Regions from separate parts of the Phyllobacterium sp. MT110 genome, predicted to be linked through region 2. Evidence: riboswitches for the same ligand, from Rfam matches in the RefSeq annotation. Region 2 holds a riboswitch; each other region holds the start of a gene.

What was found. A riboswitch is a leader RNA that binds a small molecule or an ion and turns the genes downstream of it on or off. The one in region 2 is predicted to bind thiamine pyrophosphate.
Region 1: it holds a riboswitch for thiamine pyrophosphate, as region 2 does, so the genes downstream of both, thiC (phosphomethylpyrimidine synthase ThiC) here and AC1Q5O_RS20640 (ABC transporter permease) in region 2, are expected to answer to the same signal.
Region 3: it holds a riboswitch for thiamine pyrophosphate, as region 2 does, so the genes downstream of both, thiB (thiamine ABC transporter substrate binding subunit) here and AC1Q5O_RS20640 (ABC transporter permease) in region 2, are expected to answer to the same signal.

What each region holds. Positions count from the first base shown of each region.
Region 1 covers NZ_JBXAFE010000001.1:1,777,668-1,784,063, reverse strand. The annotation lists gene rpsU (30S ribosomal protein S21) at 242-517, shown strand; gene AC1Q5O_RS09145 (NADPH-dependent FMN reductase) at 726-1,295, shown strand; TPP riboswitch at 1,385-1,501, shown strand; gene thiC (phosphomethylpyrimidine synthase ThiC) at 1,599-3,431, shown strand; gene thiO (glycine oxidase ThiO) at 3,431-4,384, shown strand; gene thiS (sulfur carrier protein ThiS) at 4,387-4,584, shown strand; gene AC1Q5O_RS09125 (thiazole synthase) at 4,588-5,361, shown strand; gene AC1Q5O_RS09120 (class I SAM-dependent methyltransferase) at 5,362-5,961, opposite strand; gene AC1Q5O_RS09115 (RrF2 family transcriptional regulator) at 6,250-6,396, opposite strand, start outside.
Region 2 covers NZ_JBXAFE010000005.1:183,847-190,242, forward strand. The annotation lists gene nikC (nickel transporter permease) at 1-902, shown strand, start outside; gene AC1Q5O_RS20625 (ABC transporter ATP-binding protein) at 899-1,732, shown strand; gene AC1Q5O_RS20630 (ABC transporter ATP-binding protein) at 1,729-2,502, shown strand; gene AC1Q5O_RS20635 (TadE/TadG family type IV pilus assembly protein) at 2,628-3,584, shown strand; TPP riboswitch at 3,641-3,743, shown strand; gene AC1Q5O_RS20640 (ABC transporter permease) at 3,855-4,598, shown strand; gene AC1Q5O_RS20645 (ABC transporter substrate-binding protein) at 4,637-5,590, shown strand; gene thiE (thiamine phosphate synthase) at 5,616-6,278, shown strand; gene thiD (bifunctional hydroxymethylpyrimidine kinase/phosphomethylpyrimidine kinase) at 6,275-6,396, shown strand, end outside.
Region 3 covers NZ_JBXAFE010000002.1:489,844-496,239, reverse strand. The annotation lists gene AC1Q5O_RS13990 (ABC-F family ATP-binding cassette domain-containing protein) at 1-1,354, opposite strand, end outside; gene AC1Q5O_RS13985 (YMGG-like glycine zipper-containing protein) at 1,510-1,881, opposite strand; gene AC1Q5O_RS13980 (YMGG-like glycine zipper-containing protein) at 2,025-2,315, opposite strand; gene AC1Q5O_RS13975 (thiamine diphosphokinase) at 2,419-3,045, opposite strand; gene AC1Q5O_RS13970 (hypothetical protein) at 3,100-3,297, opposite strand; TPP riboswitch at 3,455-3,571, shown strand; gene thiB (thiamine ABC transporter substrate binding subunit) at 3,616-4,635, shown strand; gene thiP (thiamine/thiamine pyrophosphate ABC transporter permease) at 4,640-6,274, shown strand; gene thiQ (thiamine ABC transporter ATP-binding protein) at 6,267-6,396, shown strand, end outside.

The DNA of each region.
Region 1 (6,396 bases), on a different contig from region 2:
CGAAATCCGTCCGACACGGCGGATTTGGCAAGGCGACAGGTTCATCCCGGCGGAAATATTGAATTTGCCGGGATGAAATGAAGTGGATGTCAGTAAAACTGCTCCCGTGCACTGGATTTTTAGCGCGGGAATGAATAAAGTCCGCGCTTCTCGGGATTGCCGTTGTGGTAATTCATCAAACGCTTGTCTGATTGTGACGCTTACGCCCGCAAGACGAGACAAGCATGGGTAAGGAAAACGATTGCAAGTTCTCGTCCGTGATAACAATGTTGAACAGGCCCTCCGGGTCCTGAAAAAGAAGATGCAGCGCGAAGGTCTCTTTCGCGAAATGAAGGCGCGCCAGGCTTTTGAAAAGCCGTCCGAGCGCCGTGTCCGTGAAAAGGCTGAAGCCGTCAGCCGCGCCCGCAAGGCAGCGCGCAAGCAGGCACAGCGTGAAGGTCTGCTTCCTGGTCCGAAGAAGAAAGAACGCGTTGCCCGTCCAGGTGCCGCGACCAGCGATTTCAGCAACAACCGATAATCAATGACCGGAGTTTCCGGTCCTTGCAAAACGCGACAGAACCCGCACAGCGAGCCATGCTGGAGCGGGTTTCGTTTTGTGAAGACTCCGCCATAACTATCGTCTTCACATCGATATTACCCGGTTTCAAAAAAGTGCCTTCTTGTGCGCCGCATCACGCCGCGCCTATGCATGCTCCATACTATTCAAGCCTTATGGAGACCTTTCAATGGCACCCAAGCTCAACATCGTCCACGTCAGCACCCGGCCGGGCCGCGCCGGTCAGCCGGTTGCCAAGTGGTTCCATGATTTTGCCAGCCAGGACGGCCAGTTCGAGCCGGTTCTGATTGACCTGGCCGATCTCAACCTGCCGGTTTTCGACGAACCAAACCACCCGCGTGCCCGGAAGTATGAGCATGCGCACACGAAAAAGTGGAGCGCGCTGATCGAAGCGGGCGATGCGATCGTGTTCGTGACGCCGGAATATGACTATTTCGCTCCGCCGTCCCTGACCAATGCGATCATTTATCTCTGGCAGGAATGGAACTACAAGCCGGTCGGTTTCGTCAGCTATGGCGGCGTGTCGGGCGGCCTGCGCTCGGTCGAATCGGTCAAGGGCCTCATCGCAGGCCTGCGGATGGTTCCCATTCCCGAAGGCGTTCCCGTTCCGGCGTACCAGCAGTTCATCAACGATGAAGGCGTCTTCCAGGCCAATGAACTGGTGACGGCGAGCGCCAACACCATGATTGGCGAATTGCTCAAGTGGAGCAATGCGTTGAAGCCGCTGCGCGCGTCCTGATCCGGTCAAGGCGCCCGGAATCGACGGGGCGCCACACACACGATTTTACCGATTCGCTTGACAAATGGCGGATCGGGCGTTCAATTCAAGACATTCACCAGGGGGGTCCCGACAAGGGGCTGAGATTCTGCTGGCTTTTGCAGCGCAGTGACCCGTTGAACCTGATCCAGTTCATACTGGCGTAGGGACGGTGCGAAAGTCATGCGAGTCAGCCTCGGCACATCCGTATCCGGATTCGCAATCTCTTTTCATCCTTCCGGCACAGAACTGGGTTTCCACGCTTAACCGCCTAGGAGCCTGATGATGACCGCAATTACCCCAACCGTTTCGGCAGGACCGCTGCCGGCCTCGATCAAAATATACAAACCCGGCCATATCCATCCGGATATCCGCGTGCCGTTGCGCCAGATATCGGTGCATCCAACGGCGGGCGAGCCGCCGGTGACGGTGTACGACGCGTCCGGGCCGTATACGGATGCCAACGCTGCCATTGACATCGCCAAGGGCCTGCCGCGCATTCGCGCAAGCTGGCTTGCCGGCCATGCCGACCTTGCCGCCTATGACGGCCGCCACGTCAAGCTGGAGGACAATGGCTTCGTCACCGGTGAACGGCTGACCCCGGAGTTTCCTGTGCGCAACCGGCCTTTGCGGGCGAAGGGCGATAAAGCCGTGACGCAGCTCGCCTATGCCCGGGCGGGGATCATCACGCCGGAGATGGAATATGTTGCGATCCGTGAAAACCTTGGCCGCGACGCGGCGCGGGCGCAGCTGGAGCGCGACGGCAATTCCTTCGGCGCGTCGGTGCCGGATCATGTCACACCGGAATTCGTCCGCGAGGAGATTGCCCGGGGCAGGGCGATCATTCCGGCCAATGTCAACCATCCTGAACTTGAGCCGATGATCATCGGCCGCAACTTCCTGGTCAAGATCAACGCCAATATCGGCAATTCCGCAGTGACCTCCTCCATGGCGGAGGAAGTGGAAAAAATGGTCTGGGCCATCCGCTGGGGTGCCGACACGGTGATGGACCTGTCGACCGGCCGCAACATCCACAATATCCGCGAATGGATCATCCGCAACGCCCCCGTGCCGATCGGCACCGTGCCGCTCTATCAGGCGCTGGAAAAGGTCGGCGGCATCGCCGAGGACCTGACATGGGAGGTCTATCGCGACACGCTGATCGAGCAGGCGGAGCAGGGTGTCGATTATTTCACCATCCATGCGGGTGTTCGGTTGCATTACATCCCGCTGACCGTCGACCGCGTCACCGGCATCGTGTCGCGTGGCGGCTCGATCATGGCCAAGTGGTGCCTGCATCATCACCGGGAAAGTTTCCTCTACGAGCATTTCGAGGAAATCTGCGATATCTGCCGTGCCTATGATGTCAGCTTCTCGCTGGGTGACGGGCTGCGGCCGGGTTCCATCGCCGATGCGAACGATGCGGCGCAGTTTGCCGAGCTGGAGACGCTGGGGGAACTGACGCAGATTGCCTGGGCCAAGGGCTGCCAGGTGATGATCGAGGGCCCCGGCCACGTGCCGATGCACAAGATCAAGGCGAACATGGACAAGCAGCTTGCCGTCTGCGGCGAGGCGCCGTTCTACACGCTGGGACCGCTTACCACCGATATCGCGCCCGGCTATGATCACATCACGTCGGGCATCGGTGCGGCGATGATCGGCTGGTTCGGCACCGCCATGCTTTGCTATGTCACGCCGAAGGAACATCTCGGACTGCCCAACCGCGACGATGTGAAGATCGGGGTGATCACCTACAAGATCGCCGCCCATGCGGCGGACCTTGCCAAGGGCCATCCGGCGGCGCAGGTGCGGGACGATGCCCTGTCGCGGGCGCGCTTCGAGTTCCGCTGGGAAGACCAGTTCAACCTGTCGCTCGATCCCGAAACGGCGCGGCTGTTCCACGACGAGACATTGCCGAAGGAGGCGCACAAGGTGGCGCATTTCTGCTCCATGTGTGGGCCGAAATTCTGTTCGATGCGGATTTCCCACGATATCCGCGCCGAAGCGCAGAAGGAGGGCATGTCAGCCATGGCGGAAAAATTCCGGCAGGGCGGCGATCTCTACATGCCGCTGAAATCAGCAGCTGTACCCATACCGGTCGGGGGTGACGAATTCTGATGCGTGTTCTTGTCAAAGGCGCCGGCGTGGCCGGGCTCACCGCCGCACATGAACTGATGGCGCGGGGCGCGGACGTAACCGTCTTCGACCCGCGCCGCGACACGTCATCGACCGCCTCCTGGTATGCGGGCGGCATGCTTGCGCCGTATTGCGAGCGGGAAAGTGCCGATGAACAGGTGCTGGAACTCGGATTGAAGGCTGCCTCCTGGTGGGAGGCGGCTCTGCCGGGGCGCGTCGTGCGCAACGGCACGCTGGTGCTGGCGCCAGCGCGTGATGCCGGGGAATTGGACCGTTTCGCATCGCGCACCTCGGGTTTTGCCGGCGTGGACGCGCAGGAACTGGGCAGTCTCGAACCCGACCTTGCGGGGCGGTTCCGCCGGGGGCTGTTTTTCCGGGACGAAGCGCATCTCGATCCGCGCCGCGCCCTGACGGCGCTGGCGGCCAAGCTGGCCGCATCCGGCGTTCGCTTTGAGAACGAGCGGGACGAGGGCAAATTCGACCGCATTGTCGACTGCACCGGTTATTCCACGGCCAAGCCGGATCTGCGCGGGGTGCGCGGTGAAATGCTGATCCTGCAAACCCGCGACATCGTGCTGGCCCGGCCGGTCCGGTTGATCCATCCGCGTTTTCCCGTCTACATCGTCCCGCGCGCCGATCACCTTTTCATGGTCGGCGCGACGATGATCGAAAGCGATGCGACGGGGCCGGTTACTGCCCGGTCGATGATGGAACTGCTCAATGCCGCCTACAGCCTGCATCCGGCCTTTGGCGAGGCAGCGATCATCGAGACCGGTGTCGGCGTGCGCCCGGCCTATGCGGACAATTTTCCGCGCGTGGAGCGCGATGGCCGGGTGATCAGCATCAACGGATTGTACCGGCACGGATTTCTGCTGGCGCCTGCCATGGCGATGCAGGCGGCAGCGATGGCTTTTGACTCGGAGAAGGTAGCTTGATCATGAGACTGATCGTCAATGGAGAGCCGCACGAGGTTGCGGCCAAAACACTGGCCGATTTGCTCGGCGAACTTGAGTATGAGGGCGAATGGCTGGCGACCGCGCTCAATGGCGAGCTGGTGCGGGCGACCGCGCGCGCTGCCGTGGCGCTGAATGACGGCGACCGGGTGGAAATCCTCACCCCGCGGCAGGGAGGCTGAGCCATGCTGACCCTTTATGGCACCGAACTGTCCTCGCGCCTCCTCCTTGGCACCGCGCAATATCCGTCACCGGCGATCCTGATGGATGCAGTGAAGGCATCGGAAACCAGGATCGTCACGGTCTCCCTGCGACGCGAAATGGCGGGCGGCAAGTCCGGCGACAGGTTCTGGTCGCTGATCCAGTCGCTCGGCGTGCATGTGCTGCCCAACACGGCGGGCTGCCACACGGTCAAGGAAGCGGTACTGACCGCCCAGATGGCCCGGGATATTTTTGCCACCGACTGGATCAAGCTCGAAGTCATCGGCAATCACGACACGCTGCAGCCGGATGTGTTTGCGCTGGTGGAAGCGGCGCGCATCCTGACAGCGGACGGCTTCAAGGTGTTTCCCTATACGACGGACGATCTGGTCGTGGCGGAGCGCCTGCTCGAGGCGGGGTGCGAGGTGCTGATGCCGTGGTGCGCGCCCATCGGCTCGGCGCTTGGCCCGCTCAATCTGCATGCCCTGCGTGCCCTGCGCGGGCATTTCCCCGAGGTGCCGCTCATCGTCGATGCCGGTCTCGGCCGGCCGTCCCATGCCGCCACGGTGATGGAACTCGGCTTTGATGCCATCCTGCTCAACACGGCTGTTGCCAAGGCTGCCGACCCTGTCGCCATGGCGACCGCCTTCGCCAAGGCGGCGGATGCCGGGCACATGGCCTTTCACGCGGGCATGCTGGAGCCGCGCGATGTGGCGGTGCCGTCAACGCCGGTTATCGGAAAAGCCGTCTTTACCTGATCAGGGCTGTTTGGTGGCGATGACGTGCAGCCATTGCGTCGGCTCACGGTCATAGCCGCTGCCCATCAGCGCAGCGATATCGATATCGTGCCAGCGATCTTCGCCATAGGCCTGGCGCAGCCATTGCGGCGAGGGGTAGTTGAAGTAGCGGCCGAAGCGGTCACGGCCTTCGGCCGTACCGGCCTTGAAACTGGCAAAGAACCGTCCGCCGGGTTTGAGGGCGCGGTTGATATGGCTGATGATATCGGGCAGGCCGGCGCGCGGCACGTGCAGCAGGCAGGCACTGGCCCAGACGCCGTCATAGGCATTGTCCGCGGCAATGTGCTCGAACTGCAAGACATCGACGGCAATGCCGAGCCGCTTCTGCGCTTCGGCGGCGATCTCGGGTGAGCCATCCGTCGGAACCACGTCAAAGCCGCGGGCAAGCATATGCGCCGTGTCGTCACCGCCGCCGCAGCCAAGTTCCAGTATTCTGGCGCCGGGAGACAGCAGGGCGAGGTAGGCGTCGAGATGGTCAAATGCGCGCGCCTGCGACTGGTTGGCGTAACGCACGGCTTCATCGGCGTAAAAGGCCAGTGTTTCCGGATCGTTGGCGGTCATGGTGTTTCCCGAGGGGTTAGAGCGGTTTGCGGCCATATTGGATCAGTTCTGTTTCCCGGATGGCGAGACAATCCACGCGGAAGGTAGCAAGGCCGATGTTTATCCATCGGACGAAGCTGCCTGACAAAGTGGGTGTCCGCCAGCCGGAAACCCGAAGGGCCGGGTGAATTTGGCCCAATTCCTGCGGGTTTTGACTTCGTCCGATGGATAACATCGGTCTCGTCAAACCCCTTGACCTTGTCCGCAAATTCCCGCCGGCAGAACGATTCAATATGGCCGCAAACCGCTCTAACTGTCGAGCACGGCTGCCAGCTTGCCGCCATCGCCGTAAGCGAGGCAATCGGCAATCGTGGTCTTATCGAGCACGCCGCGCGTGACATTGGCGACTTCGCTGAAGACATGGCGGATTTCGCACTTGTCCTCGCTGTCGCAGTC
Region 2 (6,396 bases):
TGTCGCGCCGTCAATGGCTGATGAGTGACCGTCCGCAATCGCGCCTGCAGGCAAGGCTTGGCCGCGCCTATCTGGTATGGGGCCGCTTCGCTAGCAACCGGCTGGCGCTTGCCGGCCTTGCCATTATCGTCGCCCTGCTGGTGGTTGCAGCATTGGCCAATGTTCTTGCGCCACATTCACCCGTTATCGGCGACCTGCGCAATGCGCGCCTGTTGCCACCCGGTGGTGACTATTGGCTTGGCACCGATGATCAGGGCCGTGATATTCTCTCACGCCTCATCTATGGCTCGCGCCTCACGCTCTATGTCGTGATACTCGTAGCGATCATCGCAGCGCCCATTGGCCTGATCGTCGGCACTGCCGCGGGTTATGCGGGAGGCTGGGTCGATTCCATTCTTATGCGCCTCACCGATATTTTTCTGGCCTTCCCAAAGCTTATTCTTGCGCTTGCGCTGGTCGCAGCCCTGGGACCTGGCATCGAAAATGCGGTCTTTGCCATCGCCGTGACGTCCTGGCCACCCTATGCCCGTATCGCGCGCGCCGAAACACTGACGATTCGCAATTCCGACTATATTGCAGCCGTCCGCCTGATGGGGGCCTCGCCGGTCCGCATCGTCCTGCGGCACATCATGCCGCTCTGCCTGTCCTCGCTGATTGTCCGTGTAACGCTGGATATGGCCGGTATCATCCTGATTGCCGCGGGTCTTGGCTTTCTTGGTCTCGGCGCTCAGCCGCCATTGCCGGAATGGGGGGCGATGATTGCGTCGGGCCGCCGTTTCATCATGGATCAGTGGTGGGTTGCCGCAGCACCGGGCTTTGCCATTCTGATCGTCAGCCTTGGCTTCAATCTGCTGGGCGATGGCCTGCGCGATGCGCTTGATCCGCGAGGCAACAACCAATGAGCACCCTTTTGACTGTCAAGGACCTGCGGGTCCAGTTTCCGACCCGGACGGGTGTGGTCGATGCCGTGCGCGGTGTATCCTTTACGCTCGGCCGCGAACGTCTCGGCATTGTCGGCGAATCCGGTTCGGGCAAGTCCCAGACCGGGCGCGCCATCATGGGGCTGACGCCGCCGCATGCGAAAATTACCGCAGAGACGTTGAATTTCGATGGCATCGACCTGCTGAAAGTCTCGGCTGCCGAACGGCGGTCGCTGCGCGGCAACCGGATTGCCATGATTTTGCAGGACCCGAAATATTCGCTCAATCCGGTCATGAGCATCGGGCGGCAGATCGTCGAGACGCTGCGCACCCACGAACGGGTCAGCAAATCCGAGGCGCGCAAGCGTGCGCTCGACATGCTGGCCGCCGTGCAGATTCGCGATCCCGAGCGCGTCTTCGATCTCCATCCGCATGAGGTTTCGGGCGGCATGGGGCAGCGCGCCATGATTGCCATGATGTTGATCACCGGCCCGGAGCTGCTCATCGCCGATGAACCGACCTCGGCGCTCGACGTGACTGTCCAGCTGGATGTTCTCGCCATCCTCGACAATCTGGTGCGCGATCGCGGCATGGGGCTGATCTTCATTTCGCACGATCTGCGGCTGGTCTCGTCGTTCTGCGACCGGGTCATCGTCATGTATGCGGGCCATATCGTCGAGGAGATCGCCGCCAAGGACCTGCACAATGCCAAACATCCCTATACGCAGGGGCTTCTGAACTGCATGCCGAAAATTGGTGTCGATACCCATCCTCTCCCTGTCCTTGATCGCAAGCCGGAGTGGGCGGCATGACGACATCTCCTGCCAAAGCGCTTGTCGTCGACAAGCTAGAAGTCACGTTCGACCGTTTCCGCGCCTTGCGGGGTGTTAGCCTCGATGTGATGCCCGGTGAATCCTTCGGGCTCGTCGGTGAATCCGGCTCCGGCAAATCGACATTGCTGCGGGCGGTCGCCGGGCTGGCGCCGACCAGCGGCGGCTCGATCACCGTGAATGGCAAGCTGCTGGACAAGAAGCGCACCAAGGCGTTCTATCGTGAAGTGCAGATGGTGTTCCAGGACCCCTATGGTTCGCTGCACCCGCGCCAGACCGTCGACCGGCTTCTGCTGGAACCACTGGCGGTCCACGGATTTGCCGACATTGAAAAGCGCATTCTGCGCGCGCTCGACGAGGTGGGCCTCGGCTCCAGCTTCCGCTTCCGTTATTCGCATCAGCTGTCCGGCGGCCAGCGCCAGCGTGTCGCTATCGCCCGGGCATTGATCCTGGAGCCGTCGATCCTGCTGCTCGATGAACCGACATCGGCGCTCGACGCATCCGTACAGGCCGAAGTGCTGAACCTGCTGGAACAGATACGCCGCGACCGCAAGCTGACCTTCCTGATGGTCAGTCACGATCTGGCGGTGGTCACCCACATGTGCGACCGGCTGATGGTCATGCAGAGCGGTGCCGAGGTGGAGCGCCTTTCCGCCGCCGATCTTGCCGCCCGCAAGGTGACGCAGGCCTATACGCGCAATCTGCTCGTTGCCAGCGAGGGTTTTGTGCGGCCGGGCGCACCCGCTGCCTAGGTCGTGCTTTATCGGATTTTTACCATGGTGCACGACTTATCGCAGATTGAGACAATCTGAACGAATTTGCTAAGCAGGCATTTACGGCATGGCCTTCATGGTTCGCTCAACAACCGGAGCGGGCTATGAGCAAATTCAAACAATTCCTGAGAGACAAGCGTGGCGCCACGGCACTGACCTTCGGTCTGCTGCTTGTGCCGCTTATGGGCATGACCGGTCTTGCCCTTGACTATACCGTTGCCTCAAATGAAAGAGTCAATTTGCAGAACGCCGCTGACACAGCGGCGCTGGCCGGTGCCTCCATCTTCACGGGTGGCAATGCACAGGCTGCCGAGGACAGGGCACGGGCCTTTTTGCGTGCCAACCTTGGGGACAAGGCTGGCGCTGTCAGCGTCAATTTCAGTGCAAAGGACCAGAAGGTCACCGTCAATCTGGGAGGGCAGACCAATACCCTCTTCATGTCGTTACTGAACCAGAACTCAGTCCAGATTGGTGTGACTTCAACTGCGCTGGCGCCGTTGAAACCGTCAGAAGCCAAAATCATTTTGAAGGACATGTACGGCATTTGGGCCAAAAAGGTTTCGATTGTCGTCACTCGCCCTGGTTCAACTAAGGAAGTGACGTTAGGCACCGTGCTGTATGAGGCCAAAGACAAGACTGCCCTCAATTGGCGAGGAACAGGGGTCAAAACCATGAGTCCGGCTGACGGCAACGTTGTGCTCGGCGACTACCAAACACTGTATATCAAAATGGAAGTCAAAAAGGACGGTTGTGATGTCGGCCGTTATAATTCCACAGCTGGTACAAACACAGTTACGTGTAAAACTGCATCGAGCGGATATAGGAATTATGACGCAACATACCAAACCAATGATGGAAATACTGTGGATCATCTCTTCGTTGACGGTGTGCAGCTGAAGAAAAATGGTGATACAAAGTTAACTGATCTGCTCAGTTGCGATAAACAATCTCACGAACATGCTTGGGAAGACGGCGGTGGCTGGGACCAGCAAGATCTTTTCTACACGGTTATTTCCGGGTGCAAAGCTGTCGATGGCGAGAATGTCCGCCTGACCAACTGATGTCTGCAATCCTCAAGCGGCGCGATTGACTTTACGCCCCCGCCGCTCCATCATGACTTCATTCCGAGGGGGGCACTGTACAGTGCTGAGATAGCGTCGAGCTGGACCCTTGAACCTGATCCGGGTTATGCCGGCGTAGGAACGGGAATTGAGCATTCTTCACGCACTCTGCCTTGTCTTCGCACATATCCGGATCTCCACACGTTTGATGGAGTCCTGCAGATGCCGTTTTCGCTGAACCACCAATCGCCGAGTCTGTGACGGCCCGCCATGCGCATGCTCGTCCGCATCGCCGGGGCCCTGCTGGCTGTGCTTGCGTGCTGGCAGCTCGCTGTCTGGATGCTGCAGCCGCCGCGCTTCATCCTGCCCGGCCCCGGTTCTGTCATTGCCGCCCTGGTCGAGCAGCAGCATTATCTCCTGAGCAACGCCGCCATCACGGTGCTTGAGATCGTGCTCGGGCTGTTCTTCGGTGCCATGGCCGGAATCCTTGTTGCGCTTCTGGTGGCCGGCCTGCCGGGTTTCGGCCAGATCGTCTGGCCTCTGCTGCTGGTCCTGCAGGCGCTTCCGGTCTTTGCCATTGCGCCGCTCCTGGTTCTCTGGTTCGGCTTCGGCCTCGCGTCCAAGGTCGTCATGGCCAGCCTGATCATCTTCTTCCCCGTCGCCTCGTCCTTTGCCGATGCACTGCGGCGGACCAGTCAGGACCTGCTGGATGCCGCCGCCCTGACACAGGCTTCGCCGCTGGCGACGCTGTTCCTCATCCGTGTGCCCAGCGCCTTGCCCGGCCTCGGTTCGGGCCTGCGTGTTGCGGCGGTCTTTGCCCCCATTGGCGCCGTGATCGGCGAATGGGTCGGTGCCTCGCGCGGACTTGGCTTCGTCATGCTGCAGGCCAATGCCCGCATGCAGACCGACACGCTGTTTGCCGCTCTCATCATCCTCGCCGTTCTGACCATCGTTCTGCGTTTCCTCGTCGATGCCTTCGCCGCACGTCTCACGCCCTGGGTGCAGGCATCATGACCACTCCGTTTTCCCGTCCCGTTGATAAAGGAATGCCCATGTTTCGCCGCCGTGCGTTTGCCCCCGCCATCGTCCTGCTAACCGCCTTGTCTCTCCTCGCATCTCCCGCCGCGGCCGCAGACAAGCTGTCTGTCCTGCTGGAATGGTTCGTCAACCCCGACCATGCACCGCTGGTTGTTGCCCGCGAAAAGGGCTTCTTCAGCGAAGCGGGACTGGACGTGGATCTGATCCCGCCGGCCGATCCGGCAGCGCCGCCGCGCCTCGTGGCGGCCAAGCAGGCGGACATCGCCATCGGCTACCAGCCCAACCTTTATCTCAGCCATGATGAAGGCCTGCCGCTGGTGCGTTTCGGCACCCTGGTGGAGACGCCGCTCAACACGGTGACCGTCCTCGCCGATGGCCCGATCAAGAGCCTGAAGGACCTGAAGGGCAAAAAAGTCGGGTTTTCCGTGGCTGGTTTTGAGGATGCCATGCTCGGCGCGATGCTGAAATCCGAAGGCCTGAAGACGGGAGATGTCGAGCTGATCAATGTCAACTTCGCCCTGTCGGCATCGCTGATCGCCAATCAGGTGGATGCCACGGTGGGTGGCTACCGCAATTTCGAGCTGACGCAGATGGCGCAGGAAGGCCACAAGGGAACGGCATTCTTTCCCGAGGAGCATGGCGTGCCCGTTTATGACGAGCTGATCTTCCTGACCCATCCCGATCTGGCGAAAGACGACCGTTTGAAACGTTTCATCGGCGCCGTGGAAAAGGGCGCGATCTATCTGACCAACCATCCCGATGAGTCCTGGTCGCTGTTCATCAAGGCCTATCCCGATCTCGACAATGCGCTGAACCGGCAGGCATGGATCGATACATTGCCGCGTTTTGCCAAGCGTCCCGCCGCTCTCGACCGCAGCCGTTATGAACGGCTCGGCGTGTTCATGCACGAGGCGGGACTGATCAAATCGGTGCCCAAGGTGGATGACCTCGCCGTTGAACTGCAGTGAAACGATTTATTCGGAGAAAAAGACCATGCCAAAAGTAGATTTCCGCCTGAATGCCATTGTCGATGTCGATGCCATCGGCGGTGATGCCGATCTGGGTGCCCTGGCTTTGCAGGCCGCGCGGGGCGGGGCCACGATCATCCAGTATCGCGACAAGAATTCGCCGACGCGCAAGATGGTGGAGCGCGCCCGTGCCATCCATGCGGCCCTGCACGGCACAGGCATCCCCCTGCTTGTGAATGACCGCATCGACGTCGCGCTGGTGGCGGGTGTCGAGGGTGTGCACGTGGGGCGCGAGGACATGCTGGTCGCCGACGCCCGCACGCTGCTTGGCCCCGATGCAATCATCGGCCTGACGGTGAAGAATGAAGCCGATGCGCAGGTGGCCATAAGCTCTGCCATCGACTATGCCTGCGTGGGCGGTCTGTTCGAAACCCCTGCCAAGCACAATCCCGACGGCCCGATCGGTTTTGACGGGTTTGCCCGGCTGGCGGCCATCATCCGCGCGGCAAAGCCCGACCTGCCGGTCGGCGCCATCGCGGGCATCGATCTCGGCCGGGTCGCGCCGGCTATTCGCGCAGGCGCCGATGGGGTTGCGGTGATTTCGGCGATCTTCCGTCAGGCGGATCCGCGCGCCGCCGCACAGGTGCTTCGCGATGCCGTCGACGAGGCGTTGAGGGCAACCGCATGACCGCCATTGCCCTGACCATTGCCGGTTCCGACAGCGGCGGTGGCGCCGGTATCCAGGCCGACATCAAGACGTTCTCGGCGCTCGGTGTGTATGGCACGAGCGTGCTGACCGCGATCAC
Region 3 (6,396 bases), on a different contig from region 2:
CGGCAAAACCGGACACCAGCTCCTGCAGGAGGTCGAGCGTTTCCATGTCGAGGTCGTTGGTCGGCTCGTCGAGCACCAGCAGATTGGCCGGGCGGGCCAGGACGCGCGCCAGCATGAGCCGCGCCCGTTCGCCGCCCGACAGTTCGCGGATCGGCGTGCGCAACTGCTCCGGCTGGAACAGGAAGTCCTTCATGTAAGACGCCACATGGCGCTGTTCGCCGTTGACGATGACATTCTCGCCGCGCCCGTCGGTCAGATAATCGGACAGGGTTTGGTCAAGGTTGAGACTGTCGCGCTTCTGGTCCAGCACGGCGATTTCAAGATTGGTGCCAAGGCGCACGAAACCGCTGTCCGGGGCAAGCAGGCCTGTCAGCATGGAGAGAAGCGTGGTCTTGCCGACACCGTTCGGACCGACAAAGCCGACGCAGTTGCCGCGCTGGATGCGCGTGGAGAAATCCTTGACCAGCACGCGCTCGCCATAGGCCTTGACCAGATGCTCGGCCTCGATCACCAGCTTGCCGGATTCCCTGGCATCGCTGGCCTTCAGGACGGCGGTTCCCTGCGCACGGCGATGATTGCGGAATTCCCCGCGCATGGACTGGAGTTCGCCGAGACGCCGCATGTTGCGCTTGCGCCGTGCCGTAACGCCGTAACGTAACCAGTGTTCCTCGCGCACGATCTGGCGGCCGAGCTTGTGCAGATCGCGCTCTTCTTCCTCCAGCACCTTGTCGCGCCATTCCTCGAAGGCGCCAAAGCCCTGGTCGAGCCGTTTCGTAACGCCGCGGTCAAGCCAGACCGTCGAGCGGCTGATGTTTTCCAGAAACCGCCGGTCATGGGAGATGACCACGATGCTGGAGCGGATCTGGCGCAATTCGCTTTCGAGCCATTCAATTGTTGTCAGGTCGAGATGGTTGGTCGGCTCGTCGAGAAGCAGGATATCGGGCTGGGGGGCGAGAACCTTGGCCAGCGCCGCACGCCGCGCCTCGCCGCCAGACAGATTGTCCGGCTTTTCCTCGCCGGTCAGGCCGAGATGTTCAAGAATGTAGCTGACGCGGTAGAGATCGTCCGCCGGTCCCAGACCCGCCTCGACATAATCGCGGACATTGGCAAAACCTTCCATGTCGGGCACCTGGGCGAGATAGCGGACGGTGACGCCGGGATGGCGGAACACTTCGCCGTCGGTCGGCGTGATGAAGCCCGCCGCGATCTTGAGCAGCGTCGACTTGCCGGACCCGTTGCGGCCGACAAGGGCAATGCGATCGCCCTCGCTGACGGAAATCGCCGCATCGCTGAGGAGCGGCGTGCCGCCAAACGTCAATGCAATCCGGTCAAGACGAAGAAGGGGTGGAGCCATGGGTTTTTCAGTTCTGGAAAAGGAGCGCAATTGCCGGACATCAGTGCCGACGGGCGCTTGTCGGCGAGATTGGCGCCGCTGTCAAATATCTTTATGGCATAAAACAGAACAGGCCGGAAAACCGGCCTGTCTGGATCCGTTCAGCAACGTGCCGCTCAGTAGCCGCCGTTGTTGTAACCGTTGTTGTTGTATCCGCCATAGGCAGCGCCGCGGCCGCCATTGCCTTCGCAGGGGGCGTTGTAGATGCTGCCATCGGGCCGCTGATAACGGCAAAGATTCTGATTGCCGTTGCCGCCACCGCTTGGCGTCGTTGCCGTACCGACAGCAGCACCGAGAAGCGCGCCGCCGGCCGCACCGATCACGGTGCTCTTGGTATTGTGTCCGAGTGCCTGTCCGGCGAGTGCGCCGACACCGCCGCCGATCAACGCGCCCGTCCCGGCCCGCTGGTTCTGTTCGCTCGTTTCACAACCGGCCAATGACATGGCCAGAAGCGCGGAAACCGCAATGGCGGTCAAACGAAAACTCATTAGTCAATCCTCTCAACATGAATATAGCGGCCATATCGTGCGGGCTTAATGCGGCAGAACAAAGATCAGCCCATGCACCCCAGCGCCTCAAACAAAAACAGGCCGGTTTCCCGGCCTGTTCCGCTTTCCCTGATGGGGAAGGATTAGTAACCGCGGCAAGGCGCGCGATAACGCTCGCCGTAACGGTTTTCATATGTGCAGTAACGGCGGCCATCATTGTTGGCCGTTGCGGCACCAACAGCCACACCACCAACACCACCGATGGCAGCACCAGCCAGTGCGCCACGGCCACCACCGATTGCACCACCAGCCAAAGCACCAAGTGCTGCACCGCCAACGCCATAACCCGCTGTACGCTGCTCACTTGTTGTGCAACCGGCTACCGAAAATGCCAGAAGTGCGGCAACTGCTACTGTCGACAAACTTTTCAACATGGAAGACCTCTCCCGTTTCAAAACTAAACTAACCAGCTTGCGTCCCCAATGCTGTGCCGCAAGAATTGCACTTTCCGCGTTGTTTTACAAGCGGTTCGCAATTTTACGGCGCAGCAATCAGGACTGCATTGCCTGAACGAAGCGATACGTGGAGATTTCCACACACGGCATTCGACACTGTAAGCGATGAACCGAAAGAAAGTTCCATATTTTCCAGCGGCCATCGCGCACCATGGATAAATAATCCGCGCAGGGACGTAAAGGCCACAATGCTGAATACCGTTCCATCGGCAAAATCGAACGCATAGTCTCCTGCAACCAGGGGATGCGCTTCCTCGCTTCCGCTGGAGAGAATGATCTTCCGGCCTTCCGCCGCATGGCGGGTGGCCATGGTCAGGTGCAGCAGGGTGTGGTCGGTGCGTTCACCGCCAAAGGCGCCGCACAGGATCACTTCGGTGGCGCCCAGCCGGTAGGCCTCGTTGAGTGCCAGTTCGCCGTCGGTCATGTCCTTGGCGGCCGGAAAAACCGAACGCGGCACATGCGCATAGCGTTCGGCAAGTTCAGGCGATGTCGAATCGAAATCGCCCAGCCACAACTCGGGTTCAACGCCCAGCGCCTGCGCATGGGCAATGCCGCCATCGGCGGCAAGAACGCGCGCCCCGGCAATGAGATGCCGAAGACGGTCGGTGACGTGAACGGTTCCACCAAGAAGAAGGACGAATTTGCTCATGCACCGGCCATAGCATGGCACAAGCCGGTCGCACAGGGCATCCGTGTTTCTCGGTTAAACGAAGCGCCCGAGTGCAATCGCGGCCATACCGGCAATCGCCACGCCGATGGCCAGAAACAGGCTCGGATAGAGCTCCGGGATGAATTTCTGCCGGCGCGGACGAAGGAGGATCGCCTTGCGGCGGGCGTTTTGGGAAGCCGGGTTCTGCTGCGCCCTGACATGGGAATGATAAAAACCGTGACCACGAAACATGATTGACCCTTTCCATCGGAAAACAGCCGCACGGGATGTTTTCGCTGGGGACAATAGGCGCGCCAGTATCAGCTTTCGATTTGGCAGAACCGGCAAAACATAAAGATTTCATAAGCATCGACCGCTTGCACGGCTTCGGCCGAACCTCTATCCTTGTCACGCTCTAACGGGGTGCCGGTCGCATGGACCGGCTGAGAGGCGCACGGGGAAACCCTGCCAACCCGCGGAACCTGATCCGGTTTGTACCGGCGGAGGGATTAGACGCGGCAGATTTGCCGGCGCACCAATCCTTTTGAACACTGCTGATAGGAGGCGCCGATGCGGCCATTCGAGACTATTGTAAAAACAGCGGCCATTGTGACCGCTCTGTTCGCCGTCATTCCCCTTGGCACCGCGCATGCCGAAGGCAAACTCACCGTCTACACCTATGAAAGCTTCACCGCCGAATGGGGTCCCGGCCCGAAGGTCAAACAAGCCTTCGAAAAGCAATGTGCCTGCACGGTCGAATTCGTGGCGGTTGCCGATGGCGTTGCCCTGCTCAACCGGGTCAAGCTGGAAGGCGAGTCAACCAAGGCGGATGTGGTGCTCGGCCTCGACACCAACCTGACCTATGAGGCCAGGCAAACCGGCCTGTTTGCCCCCCATGGCATCGACACCTCCGCCGTGAGCATCCCCGGCGGCTACAAGGATGATACCTTCGTTCCCTACGATTACGGCTATTTCGCCGTCATCTATGATTCCGAGAAGCTGAAGACGCCGCCGGAAAGCCTGAAGGAACTGGTCGAAGGCGACCCGAAGCAGAAGATCGTCATCGAAGACCCCCGCACCTCGACGCCCGGTCTCGGCCTGCTGCTCTGGGTCAAGTCGGTCTATGGCGACAAGGCGGGGGAAGCCTGGGCAAAGCTGAAAGACCGCGTGCTGACCGTCACGCCCGGCTGGTCGGAAGCCTATGGCCTCTTCACCAAGGGCGAAGCGCCGCTGGTGCTGTCCTACACGACGTCGCCTGCCTATCACCTGATCGCCGAGCGCGTGGACCGCTACAAGGCCATTTCGTTCAGCGAAGGCCATTACCTGCAGGTCGAAGTCGCTGCCCAGACCGTCAACGGGGCGAAAAACCCGCTATCGGCGCAGTTTCTTGCCTTCATGACCAGCCCGGCGTTTCAGGACGCGATTCCTGAAAACAACTGGATGTATCCGGCTGCGAAAACCACCGACGCGCTGAACCCGGCCTTCGAAACCCTTGTTCAACCCGTCAAGACCCTGGCCTTCCCGTCCGAAGAGGTCGCCAAGAACCGTAAAGCCTGGATCGACGAATGGCTCGCGGCCATGAGCCTGTAGCATTGTGATTGCCATCCGCAGTTTCAGACCATGGGCGGGGGCATGCGCCCTCGCCTTTCTGGCGGCACTTGCGGGTGGCGCACTTCTCAGTCTCGCATCCGAAGCGCTGCGCGGCGGCGTGGAAGGTTTTGCCGCATTCGACAGCTATCTGTGGCGGGTGGCTCGGTTCACGCTGGTGCAGGCGCTCCTGTCCATGCTGCTTGCGGTTGCCCTTGCCATTCCACTCGCGCGCGCCTTGCATGAACATCCCGCCTTTCCCGGCCGCGCGCTGATTCTGCGCCTGTTTGCCCTGCCCTTGGCCTTACCCGCACTTGTTGCGGTGCTGGGTATCACCAGCATCTATGGCCGCAACGGCCTGCTGGCCTTTGCTTTCAGCAGCCTCGGCATGGACACCATACCCAATATTTACGGGCTTCCCGGCATCCTTCTCGCCCACGTCTTTTTCAACCTGCCGCTGGCGACCCGGCTGGTGCTTGCAAGCCTTGATTCCATTCCTTCGGATTACTGGAAACTCGCCGCGCAGCTCGGCATGGGCGGTTGGGCACGCTTCCGCCTGATCGAATGGCCGGTCATCCGCCGCAATCTGTCCGGTATTGCCGGGCTGATCTTCATGCTCTGCATCACCTCGTTCACGATCGTGCTGACTCTGGGCGGCGGACCGCGTGCCACCACGCTGGAAGTGGCGATCTACCAGTCCCTGCATTTCGATTTCGATATTGCCCGCGCCGTCTCGCTCACATTGCTGCAACTGGGCCTGACCATCGCCGTGCTGCTGCTGCTCGGCCTGACGGGCAAACCGGCAGACGAAGGCTTCAGTCTTCAGACGACCACGCGGCGCTTCGAGCGGCCGGGCCGTGCAGCGCAATGCGTCAATACAGCGATCATTCTCCTCGGACTGCTCTTTGTCGGCCTGCCCATGGGCGGAACCGTTGTCTCCGGGCTTGGCGCCGACCTGGCGCGCCTGATGAGCGAATCCATCGTCTGGCGCGCCATTGCCACAAGCATCGTGCTTGGCGCGGCCGCGGCCCTGCTCTCCCTCGCGCTGTCGCTGTCGCTTGTCATCGCCCGGGAGTATCAGCAGAGCCGGCGGCGAACGGTTTCGCCGGGTCTGTTCGAACGGTCACTGGATCTGGGGGCGAGCCTGATCATGGTGGTGCCGCCCATTGTCATCGGCGCCGGCTGGTTCATCCTCTCGCGCCATGCCATCGACCCGTTCAGCCTTGCGCCCGTCATGGTCATCGGCGTCAATGCCGCCATGGCCGTGCCCTTCGCCTTCCGCATCCTGCGCCCGGCCTGGGATACGGCTGCAAGCCGCCACAACCGGCTTTGCCTCCAGCTCGGCATCACCGGCTGGGACCGGCTGCGCCTGATCGACTGGCCGGCTTTGCGCCTGCCCATGGGTGTTGCCTTCGCCTTTGCCATGGCCCTGTCGCTGGGCGATCTTGGAACCATCGCGCTGTTCGGCAATGATTCCATCCAGACCCTGCCTTTCCTGCTCTTGCAGCGCATGGGAAGTTATCGCACACAGGATGCAGCGGGACTTGCGCTGATCCTTGGGGTCCTGTGCCTGCTCTTGATGTTCGCAGCCGACTGCGGTGCGGCCAGCCTCGCCCGACAGGACAATGCAAGAGATGGCTGAACAAACGGAAAAGATCACAACCGGCGGCGCCGCGATCCGGCTTGATGCCGTTCGCTTCGATTACGGCGATATGGCCATGCGTTTCGACCTTGCCATCGCACCGTCGTCCATTGCCGCCATCA